DNA from 3 places in the Streptomyces pseudoechinosporeus genome. Region 1 is predicted to be linked to each of the others. Evidence: riboswitches for the same ligand, from Rfam matches in the RefSeq annotation. Region 1 holds a riboswitch; each other region holds the start of a gene.
What was found. A riboswitch is a leader RNA that binds a small molecule or an ion and turns the genes downstream of it on or off. The one in region 1 is predicted to bind cyclic di-AMP.
Positions count from the first base shown of each region.

Region 2: linked by a shared signal. The riboswitch ahead of ACYVO6_RS14110 (C40 family peptidase) and the one ahead of ACYVO6_RS23920 (M23 family metallopeptidase) in region 1 are both predicted to bind cyclic di-AMP.
Region 3: linked by a shared signal. The riboswitch ahead of ACYVO6_RS02495 (C40 family peptidase) and the one ahead of ACYVO6_RS23920 (M23 family metallopeptidase) in region 1 are both predicted to bind cyclic di-AMP.

Region 1 covers NZ_BAAGPS010000023.1:115,631-119,663, forward strand. The annotation lists gene ACYVO6_RS23910 (M16 family metallopeptidase) at 1-743, shown strand, start outside; gene ACYVO6_RS23915 (M16 family metallopeptidase) at 740-2,131, shown strand; cyclic di-AMP (ydaO/yuaA leader) riboswitch at 2,345-2,502, shown strand; gene ACYVO6_RS23920 (M23 family metallopeptidase) at 2,516-3,304, shown strand; gene ACYVO6_RS23925 (GntR family transcriptional regulator) at 3,522-4,033, shown strand, end outside.
Region 2 covers NZ_BAAGPS010000009.1:569,037-573,069, forward strand. The annotation lists gene ACYVO6_RS14095 (LysR family transcriptional regulator) at 1-896, opposite strand, end outside; gene ACYVO6_RS14100 (LysE family translocator) at 997-1,620, shown strand; gene ACYVO6_RS14105 (DUF6328 family protein) at 1,635-2,219, opposite strand; gene ACYVO6_RS14110 (C40 family peptidase) at 2,297-2,770, opposite strand; cyclic di-AMP (ydaO/yuaA leader) riboswitch at 2,774-2,940, opposite strand; gene ACYVO6_RS14115 (hypothetical protein) at 3,307-3,618, opposite strand; gene ACYVO6_RS14120 (ATP-dependent Clp protease proteolytic subunit) at 3,626-4,033, opposite strand, start outside.
Region 3 covers NZ_BAAGPS010000002.1:4,012-8,044, forward strand. The annotation lists gene pcrA (DNA helicase PcrA) at 1-2,298, opposite strand, end outside; cyclic di-AMP (ydaO/yuaA leader) riboswitch at 2,560-2,732, shown strand; gene ACYVO6_RS02495 (C40 family peptidase) at 2,740-3,900, shown strand; gene ACYVO6_RS02500 (hypothetical protein) at 3,999-4,033, opposite strand, start outside.

The DNA.
Region 1 (4,033 bases):
CCAACAACGCCGTCCTGTCGATCGTCGGCGACATCGACCCGGAGTCGACGCTCGCCTGGGTCGAGAAGTACTTCGGCTCCATCCCGGGGCACGACGGCAAGCCCGCCCCGCGCGACGGCGCCCTGCCGGACACCATCGGCGAGCAGCTGCGCGAGGTCGTCGAGGAGGAGGTCCCGGCGCGCGCGCTGATGGCCGCCTACCGGCTCCCGGAGGACGGCACACGCGCGTGCGACGCGGCCGACCTCGCCCTGACCGTCCTCGGCGGCGGCGAGTCCTCCCGCCTCTACAACCGGCTCGTACGCCGGGACCGTACGGCTGTGGCGGCCGGTTTCGGTCTGCTGCGCCTGGCCGGAGCGCCCTCCCTGGGCTGGCTCGATGTGAAGACCTCCGGCGATGTCGAGGTCCCCGTCATCGAGGCGGCCGTCGACGAGGAGCTCGCCCGGTTCGCCGAGGAGGGCCCCACGGCCGAGGAAATGGAGCGCGCCCAGGCCCAGTTGGAGCGCGAGTGGCTGGACCGGCTCGGTACGGTCGCGGGCCGCGCCGACGAACTGTGCCGGTACGCCGTGCTGTTCGGCGACCCGCAGCTCGCCCTGACCGCCGTACAGCGCGTGCTCGACATCACGGCCGAGGAGGTCCAGGAGGCCGCCAAGTCCCGCCTGCGCCCCGACAACCGCGCGGTGCTCGTGTACGAGCCGATCACCACCGACGAGGAGACCACCACCGACGAGGAGAGCGCCCAGTGACCGAGGCCACCGTGACCATGGACTTCCACCCCCAGCCCCAGGCCGGCGAAGCCAGGCCCTGGGCCTTCCCGGCGCCCGAGCGCGGTGCGCTCGGCAACGGCCTGACGGTGCTGCGCTGCCACCGCCCCGGCCAGCAGGTCGTCGCCGTCGAACTCCTCCTGAACGCACCGCTGGAGGCCGAGCCGCAGAGCCTGGACGGTGTCGCCACGATCATGGCGCGCGCGTTCTCCGAAGGCACCGACAAGCACTCCGCCGAGGAGTTCGCCGCCGAACTGGAGCGCTGCGGGGCCACGCTGGACTCGCACGCCGACCACCCGGGCGTACGACTGAGCCTCGAAGTCCCGGTGTCGCGGCTTCCGAAGGCGCTCGGCCTGCTCGCCGACGCCCTCAGGGCGCCCGCCTTCGAGGACAACGAGGTCGAACGGCTGGTCCGCAACCGGCTCGACGAGATCCCGCACGAGACCGCCAACCCGGCCCGCCGCGCCGCCAAGGAGCTCTCCAAGGAGCTCTTCCCGGCGACCTCGCGCATGTCGCGCCCGCGCCAGGGCACCGAGGAGACGGTCGCGACCATCGACTCGGCGGCGGTACGCGCCTTCTACGAGAAGCACGTACGCCCCGCGACGGCCACCGCGGTCGTCGTCGGCGACCTCACGGGCGTCGACCTCGACGCGCTGCTCGGGGACACGCTCGGAGCCTGGACCGGCTCGCCGGCCGAGGCGCGTCCCGTGCCTCCGGTGACCGCCGACGACACCGGCCGCGTGGTCATCGTCGACCGCCCCGGAGCCGTCCAGACACAGCTGCTCATCGGCCGCGTCGGCGCCGACCGGCACGACCGTGTGTGGCCCGCCCAGGTGCTCGGCACGTACTGCCTCGGCGGCACTCTCACCTCCCGCCTGGACCGCGTCCTGCGCGAGGAAAAGGGTTACACCTACGGTGTGCGGGCGTTCGGCCAGGTGCTGCGCTCCGCTCCGGACGGCGCCGGCGCCGCGATGCTCGCCATCAGCGGCTCGGTGGACACGCCGAACACCGGCCCGGCGCTCGACGACCTCTGGAAGGTGCTGCGCACGCTCGCGGCCGAGGGCCTGACGGACGCCGAGCGCGACATCGCCGTACAGAACCTGGTGGGCGTGGCGCCGCTCAAGTACGAGACCGCGGCCGCCGTCGCCGGCACGCTCGCCGACCAGGTCGAGCAGTACCTGCCGGACGACTTCCAGGCGACGCTGTACCGCCAACTCGCCGCGACGGGCACCGTGGAGGCCACCGCGGCGGCCGTGAGCGCCTTCCCGGTGGACCGTCTGGTGACCGTCCTCGTCGGGGACGCCGCTCAGATCGAGGAGCCCGTCAAGGCCCTCGGAATCGGTGAAGTGAGCGTGGTCGCGGCCGAGTAGAGCCGCTGCACATCCCGGGGACCCTGAAGGCTGATGAGCCTTCAGGGTCCCTCTTTGTCCAAATTGATTGGATTGATTGGGAGTTGATATGGGGATTGTGTGTCTGCCCTGTGGCGTGCGCTACAAAAACCGTCATCCGTTTGTTGTTTGAGAGACGGCCCGCTTAGCGTCGGTCCGGCTGTTCGTCAGGCAGTGCGCCGCACCCGCGGCACCGGACAGTCATCGCCGAGTCCCCGTACGGCGCGAGCCAGGGGAGCCGGGGACCCATCGCAGTCCCTGGGGTGAATCGGGCGCCCTCCTGGAGGGAGCCCGTAGGAGACCTTCCTGCTCCGAACCCGTCAGCTAACCCGGTAGGCGAGAAGGAAGGAAAGGACCAGCCACTTCATGGCGTTCACCCGCGCCACCGGGAAGCACCGTCGCCCGAGCCGTACGAAGCGCACGTCCTCGAGGACCGTGGGCGTCGCGACGCTCGCCACCACCGGTGTCATCGGCACCCTGGCCGCCCCGGCGTTCGCCGACGAGTCCTCGGTCGAGCAGACAGGGCTGACCCAGGCCGTCACCATGGGCGACTCGGTCGCCGACCAGATCGACGCCCAGGCCCACGCTCAGCAGCAGGCCGCCGAAGAGGCCGCCGCCCGCAAGGCGGCCGAGGAGGCCGCGAAGAAGCGGGCCGCCGAGGAGAAGGCCCGGGCCGAGGCGAAGGCCAAGGCGGAGCGCGAGGCCAAGGAGCGCGCCGCCCGCGAGGCCGAGCGCAAGCGCCTGCTCAACTCCTTCGTCTCGCCGATCAGCGACTCGTACGTCTCCACCGGCTACAAGGCCGGCGGCTCCGTCTGGTCCTCCGGCAGCCACACCGGCATCGACTTCCACGCCGCCAGCGGCACCACCGTCCGCGCCGTGGGCGCCGGTACCGTCGTAGAGGCCGGCTTCGAGGGCTCGTACGGCAACCAGGTCGTCATCAAGATGAACGACGGCACGTACACCCAGTACGCCCACATGTCGTCCATCTCCGTCTCCGTCGGCCAGAGCGTCACCCCGGGCCAGCAGATAGGCCTCTCCGGGGCGACCGGCAACGTCACCGGAGCACACCTCCACTTCGAGGCGCGCACGTCCCAGGAGTACGGCTCGGACATGGACCCCCTCGCCTACCTCCGCTCGCACGGCGTGGACGTCTGACGACTCGGACTCACCGCACCGCTCCCGAAGGCCCCGGCTCACCGAGCCGGGGCCTTCGCGCATGCCGACGGGACGACTGCCTGTTCTGCGGCACTATGTGTCCAAAAAATAGCTGTGGATTCCGGCCCGCCATCGGAATTTCCGGCTCTCTGCAATAGAGTCACTGAACTGGCGTCAATCGACCGCGTTTCGCGGGGATTAAGGCGGAGGTCGGGTCATGCGTATTCCCGCGCACTCGGTATGCACGGCGATCCGTGACGACATCGTCGCGGGTGTCTACGAACGCGGCAGCCGGCTCACCGAGGAACTGCTCGCGCGTCGCTACGGCGTCTCGCGGGTCCCCGTGCGGGAGGCGCTGCGCACGCTGGAGGCGGAAGGTTTCGTCGTCACTCGCCGGCACGCGGGCGCCTGCGTCGCGGAACCCACCGAGCAGGAGGCCGCCGACCTGCTGGAGATGCGTATGCTCCTGGAGCCGCTGGGTGCCGCGCGTGCCGCGCAGAGGCGTACGGAGGCGCACCTCAAGGTGCTGCGAGGCCTGGTCAGGCTGGGGCAGGAGCGGTCCAGGAGGGGCCAGAGCGAGGATCTGCGCTCGCTGGGCGGCTGGTTCCACGAGACGCTCGCGCAGGCCTCCGGCAGCCCCGCGCTGACCTCGATGCTCACCCAGCTGCGGCACAAGATCGCCTGGATGTACTCGGTCGAGGCGCCTGCCAACCCCGCCGAGTCCTGGTC
Region 2 (4,033 bases), on a different contig from region 1:
CCGAAGGCGCCGCGGAGCAGCGCGCGGAAGGCGTCGGCCGCGGGTGCCTGCTCGTCGGTGCGGTAGGCGACCGAGATCGTCCTGCGCAGGTCTCCTGGTTCCAGGAGGCGCATGCTCACCGGGGTGGCGGCGGTTCTGGCGACCATCTCCGGGACCACCGCGATGCCGAGGCCCGCGCTGACCAGGGCGCACACCAGGGCGTAGCCGGGAGTCGCGACGAGCACCGAGGGCGTGGCGCCCGCGCGGGCGAGCGCGGCCTCCACGCCCTGCCGGGGCGGGTGGTCCGGGGCCATGCTGATCAGTTGCTGGCCGGCAAGACCGGTCAGCGGCAGCCGGGACGAGCCACTGGTCAGGGCGTGCCCGGGAGCGGTCACGAGTACCAACTCCTCGACCAGGACCGGCTCCGCGGACACGGCGGAGGGCAGCGGGACGGGCTCCGCGGGCTCGTAGCCGTGCGTCAGCGCCAGGTCCACCTCGCCCGCGGCCACCGCGGCGACGCCGGCCGGTGGCTCGTAGTCCGCCACGGACAGCTCCACATCGGGATGGGCCCTGCGGAACGCGCTCAGCACCGGCGGCAGCAGATGGATCCCGGCGGTTTGGAAGGTGCCGAGCCGCAGGGTGCCGCCGGACAGCCCGGCCAGACGCGCCAGTTCGTGCCGCGCCCGGTCCATCTCGTCGAGCACCCGGCGTGCCCGGGCCACGAGGAGTTCGCCCGCGCCGGTCAAACGGGCGCCGCGGTGGTGGCGTACGAGCAACGCCGTCCCTGCCTCCCGCTCCAGCTTGGCCAGTTGCTGGGAGAGCGCGGGCGTGGTGTAGCCGAGGCGCTCGGCGGCCCGGGTGATCGAACCGGCCTCGGCGACAGCCACCAGCGCCGCGAGCCGCGTCGGGTCGTACATGCGACGCTCCCAGCTGAAGAGGTGGCTAAAGAACTGCTTAAGGCCGACCCAGGATATTGCACATACCTGCTGAAGGCTCTGAGCGGGCACGCTGGTGCTCATGGACGGACAGCTCATCGCCTTCACCGGGGTCGCCGCGGGCCTGGTCGCCATGCCCGGCGCCGACTTCACCGTCGTGGTCCGCAACGCCCTGGTCTCCCGCCGGGCCGGTATCGCGTGCGCGCTCGGGATCGCGGCGGCGCTGCTCGTCCACACGGCGCTCGCCGTCGTCGGGGTGGCCGCGGTGCTGACCGCCGTGCCCCCGCTGTTCCGGGCGCTCCAACTGCTGGGCGGTGCCTATGTCCTCTGTCTCGGCGTACGGACGCTGCAGTCGGTGCGCGCGAGGCGTACGCCGGGGGCCGAGGATCCGCCGGTCGTGTCCGGCGCCGGAGCCCTGCGGCAGGGCTTCGTCACCAACGCCCTCAACCCGAAGGCGACGATCACCTTCCTCAGTCTGCTGCCGCAGTTCGTACCGGCCGGAAGTCCCGCGATGCCGCGGACGCTGGTCCTCGCACTGATCGTGGTCGCGCTCGCCCTGATCTGGTTCCCGGCGGTCGCGCTGCTCGTGGACCGGCTCGGCCGGTGGCTGCGCAGGCCGCGTACCGCCCGGGCCATCGAGGCCGTCACCGGAACCGCCCTCACGGCGCTGGGGCTGGGGCTCGTTCTCGAACCGCTGCTGGCCTGAGCCGGAGCCCGGGCTCAGGAATCGTCCGGGCGTCGGTCGGCGGCGCGTTTCATCAGGAGCGGTACGAGGCCCCACAGGCCGAGGCAGATCGCCAGGGTGCCCGCGCCGGACAGGATCCCTTCCAGCCGGCCCGCCGTCACATCCACGACCAGCAGGACCGATCCGGTGAGCGCGAACGCCAGCACGCCCATCCCGATCTGGGCGAGATGCGAGGAGACCGCCACGATCTGCGGCTTGGCGCCCTGCTGGAACAGCCGGCGGTGCAGGGCGGCCGGTGCCGTGAGGAGTACGGAGGACAGCACGGCGAGCAGCAGCGTCGTGATGTACGTGGCGCGCTGCACCGAGTCGAGGTCCGGGAAGCGCGGGGTGAACGCGAGGCTGAGCAGGAACGCGAAGAGGATCTGCACGCCCGTCTGGGTGACCCTCAGTTCCTGGAGCAGTTCGATGAAGTTGCGGTCGGCGCGCTCGAGCGGCGTCTCGTGCCGCTCGAGCGGGCTTTCGGCGCCCGGACGCTCGGCGCCCGGACGCTCGGCGCCCGGACGTCGCTCGTCGGGCTGTCGGTCGCCGGGCTGCCGGTCGATGGGTGGTTGGTCGGCCATGGCTCCATGAGTAACCCGTCAGCCGCCGTGTCACGCCCCGTGGGGTGGCGGCGATGATCGCCGCCACCCCAGGCGTATCACCTGACCCGGCCGTACCAGACGCTCTTCGTCCAGATCTTCTGCAGCTTCACCACGTCCCCGGTCTTCGGGGAGTGCCAGATCCGTCCCTTCCCGGCGTAGACGCCGACGTGGTACACGTTCCGGCCCGAGTGGAAGAACACAAGGTCTCCCTGCTTGCGGCTCGAAGCCGAGATATGGCGCGTCTTGTTGTATTGCTGCGCGGCCGTGCGGGGCAGCTTCTTCCCCGCCTTCTTGTACGCGTAGAGAGTGAGCCCGGAGCAGTCGAAGCGCTTGGGCCCCTCGGCTCCCCACTTGTACGGGGACCCCTTCTTGGAGGCCGCCACCTGAAGCGCCTTCTTCGCTGGGGTGACTGCTTCGGCGTCAGATGCGAAGCCGGGGGCCACAACACTGCCGCCGACAACGGCGACGGTGAGAGCCGATGCGGTACCGGCCCTGGTCAACAGCGACGGGACACGATTGAGCGCAGACATGCGCAACCCTTCGTCAGCCGCCTGTGAAGGATGACCTGTCGGATTCGGGCTGGCGAAGTTGCCCGGCCGCGGTGTGCGGCTTCACCCCAAGGACCACTCGGAAGTTCTCCGGCGGCCCGTCGTGCTTGGGTCCTCCACTCCTGCCGATCCACTTCTGTCGACCCGTCATCCGAGCGGCGGCAGGACTCGGCGTCCGCCCGGACCGCCCCGCCACTGCGGCGGGGGCTTGTCGTCAGAAGGGATCTTTACGCACGAACGTCGGAAAGTCCGAGCGGAATCGGTGGTTTGTGGGCTTACTCACCACTCAGCCGTTCGGTGGACAGACCTGCTTCAGAACGAGCGTTGAGGAGGTCGAGGAGCCTCGTACCAGCGACGGAATGTCCGATTCCGGCGTTGGAGTACGCGCGTTGCGCAAGTCATGCGGGTCTTTGAACGTAGCTCTTCCTGCGCCGTTCAGGGGTACGCCATTTGGTCCGTTTCACCCTTGTCCAGACGCCTCGTCAGTTGCCCGCGAGGCGCCCGGGCCGGTTGGTGCGTCAGCTGTCGGAGGATCCCGGCGGCAGGGTGACGCGGGCCGCCCGGCGTTCACCGTCGAGCACCCGCAGGGCCCGCGTCAGGGTCGGTGCGTGCAGCTCGTGCTCGCCCCGCTGGTGCATCAGGGTCAGCGCGTCGCGCAGCGCGGCGGCCTTGGCGACCAGTGCCTGTGCCGCGCGCAGTCCGCCATAGGTGTCGCCACGGTTCGCCGGATTGATCCGGCCGAGGAGATCGAGCACCTCCAGATAACGGTCGACCAGTTCACCCTCCGCCCGGGTCAGCGCCGGCAGCGGGGGCAACTCGGGTGGGAGCATCTGCCGTTCACCTCGCGCCGGGTATGGCGAGCGAGGCCTTGCGGCTCGGGATGATGCGGTCGATCAGCCCGTACTCCAGCGCCTGCGGTGCTTCCAGGATCTTGTCCCGCTCGATGTCCTCGCTGATCCGCTCCTGGCTCTGCCCCGTGTGCCGGGCGAGCATCTCCTCAAGGAGCCTGCGCGTACGCATCAACTCCTCGGCCTGGATGGCCAGGTCGGACGTCTGGCCCTGCACCGGCTCGGGCAGCGCCGGCTGGTGGATCAGCACGCGCGCGCCAGGCAGCGCGGACCGCTTGCCCGGCGCGCCGGCCGCCAGCAGCACCGCCGCGGACGCCCCCGCCTGGCCCATGCAGACCGTCTCCACCTCGCAGGTGATGAACCGCATCGTGTCGTAGATCGCGGTCATCGCGCTGAA
Region 3 (4,033 bases), on a different contig from region 1:
CTTCTCCGTGGCACCGCCCCGCCGCGTGGCGAAGCCGGAGGCGCCCGAGGCCACCGACCGCGAGCGGGAGGACGACAGGGAGGCCGCCACGCCCGCGGCCGGGCCGGAGGCCACCGCTCCCATGGAACCCGTCCGCTTCCACTCCAGATGTGTGTCCGGAATCTCCTCCAGGAAGCGGGACGGCGGGTTGTACGAGGGCTGCCCCCAGGCGCTGCGCATCGACGACCGCGTCAGATACAGCCGCTCCCGCGCGCGCGTGATGCCGACATACGCGAGCCGCCGCTCCTCCTCCAGCTCCTTGGTCTGGCCGAGGGCGCGCATGTGCGGGAAGACACCGTCCTCCATGCCGGTCAGGAACACCACGGGGAATTCGAGACCCTTGGCGGTGTGGAGGGTCATCAGCGTTATGACGCCGGAGCCGTCCTCTTCCTCGTCCGGGATCTGGTCGGAGTCGGCGACGAGCGCGACCCTCTCCAGGAAGTCGGAGAGCCCGCCCGATGCCTCGCCCTCGCCGGCCTCCTGCTCGAACTCCAGGGCCACGGCGGCCAGTTCCTGGAGGTTCTCGATGCGGGTCTCGTCCTGCGGGTCGGTCGAGGCCTGCAACTCGGCCAAATAGCCGGTGCGTTCGAGGATTGCTTCCAGGACGGTCGCCGGGCCCGCGCCCGACTCGACGATGGTCCGCAGGTCCTCCATCAGCGTGTTGAACCGCTTGACGGCGTTCGTCGAGCGGGCCGCCATGCCGTACGCCTCGTCGACGCGGCGCAGCGCCTGCGAGAAGCTGATCTTCTCCCGCGAGGCGAGTGCGTCGATCATCGCCTCGGCCCGGTCGCCGATGCCCCGCTTGGGGACATTGAGGATCCGCCTCAGCGGTACGGAGTCCTCCGGGTTGGCGAGAACTCTCAAGTACGCGAGGACGTCCCGGACTTCCTTGCGCTCGTAGAAGCGGACGCCGCCGACGACCTTGTAGGGCAGGCCGACGCGGATGAAGACCTCTTCGAAGACACGGGACTGGGCGTTCGTACGGTAGAAGACGGCGACGTCGCCCGCCTTCGCCTCACCGGCGTCGGTCAGCCGGTCGATCTCGTCGGCGACGAACTGCGCCTCGTCGTGCTCCGTGTCGGCGACGTAGCCCGTGATGCGCGCGCCCGCGCCCGCGTTGGTCCACAGGTTCTTGGGGCGGCGGCTTTCGTTGCGCTCGATGACCGCGTTGGCTGCGGTGAGGATCGTCTGGGTGGAGCGGTAGTTCTGCTCCAGGAGGATCGTCTTCGCGTCCGGGTAGTCCTCCTCGAACTGGAGGATGTTGCGGATGGTCGCGCCGCGGAAGGCGTAGATGGACTGGTCGGCGTCGCCCACGACGCACAGCTCGCCCGGGTCGCCCTCGGGGCCGGAGGGCCCGACCAGCTCACGCACCAGCGCGTACTGGGCGTGGTTCGTGTCCTGGTACTCGTCAACCAGTACGTGGCGGAAGCGGCGCCTGTAGTGTTCGGCAACGTCCGGAAAGGCCCGGAAGAGATTGACCGTGGTCATGATCAGGTCGTCGAAGTCGAGGGCGTTCGCCTCACGCAGCCGTGACTGGTACATCGCGTAGGCCTGGGCGAGGGTCTTCTCGAAGCCGTCGGAGGCCTGGGCGGCGAAGTCCTCTTCGTCGATCAGCTCGTTCTTCAGGTTCGAGATCTTGGCGCTGAACGACTTGGGCGGGAAGCGCTTCGGGTCGAGGTCCAGGTCGCGGCAGACCAGGGCCATGAGGCGCTTGCTGTCGGCGGCGTCGTAGATCGAGAACGAGGACGTGAAGCCGAGCTTCTTCGACTCCCGGCGCAGAATGCGGACGCAGGCGCTGTGGAAGGTCATCACCCACATCGCGTTCGCACGCGGGCCGACGAGGTGCTCGACGCGCTCCTTCATCTCGCCCGCGGCCTTGTTGGTGAACGTGATCGCAAGGATCTGGCCCGGGTGGACGTTCCGCTCGCCGAGCAGGTACGCGATCCGGTGTGTGAGCACACGGGTCTTGCCGGAGCCGGCGCCGGCCACGATGAGCAGGGGGGAGCCGGAATGCACGACCGCCGCGCGCTGGTTGTCGTTCAGCCCCTCCAGGAGCGTGGCCGCCTCCACATGGGGACGCGGGGCACCATCGCGGTAGTAGGCCTCCCGGTCCGGCGGCACGTCGAACTTCCCGCCGAACAGATCGTCCGGAACCTGTTCCGGTACGTGCTCGTCCTCGGGCGGCGGCGGGGGCTCTTCCTCGTGGTCCCGCGAGGGTTTGAGGTCCGCCAGGAAGCTGTCATCAAAGAGGCTGCTCATCGCTCTCCGAGTCTAGGCTCCTCCACTGACACCTCGCCGCCGCCCCGAGAACTCGGCCGGTACGACCCTGCCGGGAGCCTGCCGGGATTTCTCTCACCCTCCAGGACCGTCCCGTCACGGTCGGCGACGGATCATGGCACCTGAGGCTAAGGTCACGAAAACGTATCGGACAATTCGCTCATCAACCTTCACAAGAGCCACACGAGTTGGTTAGCTTTCGCAGTGGGCCGCTCGACCCCCACCGGCGAACGTCGCCGGGCCGTGCGGCTCCCGCCGAGTCCGGAACGCCCTAGTGGCCGCCCGGAGCCGGGGACCCACCGACCTTTGGGGTGAATCGGTCCAACTCCCTTAGGGGACAAGGACCGTAGGGCAAACCTTCCGAAGCACACGCCCGAACCCGACAGCTAACTCGGTAGGCGGAGCACGGAAGGAGTCGCCTTCGTGGCGCCACACCGCAAAGCGCGGTCGTCCAGTCCCAAGGGCATACGGACCCCTGCCCTCGCCACCGCCGCTCTCACCTCGGTGGCTCTCCTGTCGCAGACCGCGAACGCTTCGCCCTCCGCGGAGCCGCAGCCCAGCCTCGACGAAGTCCAGAAGAAGGTCGACGACCTCTACCAGCAGGCGGAGACGGCGACCGAGAAGTACAACGGTGCCAAGGAGAAGAGCAGCAAGCAGCGCAAGAAGGTCGACAACCTCCTTGACGACGTGGCCTCGCGCACGCAGAAGCTCAACGAGGCGCGCGAGGAGCTCGGTACGTTCGCCGCCGCGCAGTACCGCACGGGCGCCGCCGCCCCTGACACCGCGTCACTGCTGCTCGCGGACACCCCGCAGGACTACTTCGACCAGAACCAGCTGATGGACCGGCTGACCAGCCGTCAGCAGCAGGCCGTCGAGGACTACGCGACGCAGCAGTCCGAGATGACGCAGCGGCGTCAGGAGGCCTCCGAGAGCCTTCAGGCGCTCACCAAGACCGAGAACACCCTGAAGTCGTCCAAGGCGGACGTTCAGCGGAAGCTCGCCGAGGCGCGCCAGTTGCTCTCGCGGCTGACCGCCGAGGAGAAGGCGCGGCTCGCGGCGATCGAGCGGGAGAAGCGGGAGGAGGCCCAGCGCAAGGCGGAGGAGCTGGCGCGGCAGCAGCAGGCCGCGGAGGAACAGCGCCGCCAACAGCAGCAGGCCCAGCAGACTCCCGCGCCCTCCACCGGCGCGGGGACCTCGACCGGCACGGGCAGCTCCGCGGGGAGCGCCACCTCGACCGCCAAGGGCGAGAAGGCGCTCGCCTTCGCCCGTTCCCAGACCGGCAAGCCGTACGTCTGGGGCGCCTCAGGACCCGGCTCCTACGACTGCTCCGGCCTCACCCAGGCCGCCTGGAAGGCCGCCGGCGTCACCCTCCCGCGCACCACCTGGGACCAGGTCAAGATCGGCACCCAGGTCTCGGTCGCCAGCGCCCAGCCCGGCGATCTCGTCTTCTTCTACGACGACATCAGCCACGTCGGCCTCTACCTGGGCGACGGCATGATGATCCACGCCCCGAAGCCAGGTGCGTACGTCCGCGAGGAGTCGATCTACTACATGCCGATCCACAGCGTGGTCCGCCCGGCATGAGGCACGCGCGCGTGGACCCCTTTTCGGGGTGCACGCGCGCGTGAGCCCTTTTCGGGGCTCTTCAAGGGGCGGTTCTTACGGGGGTTCTTCAAGGCCCGTCAGGTCCAGAGCACCGCGATGAAGACGTTCGCGG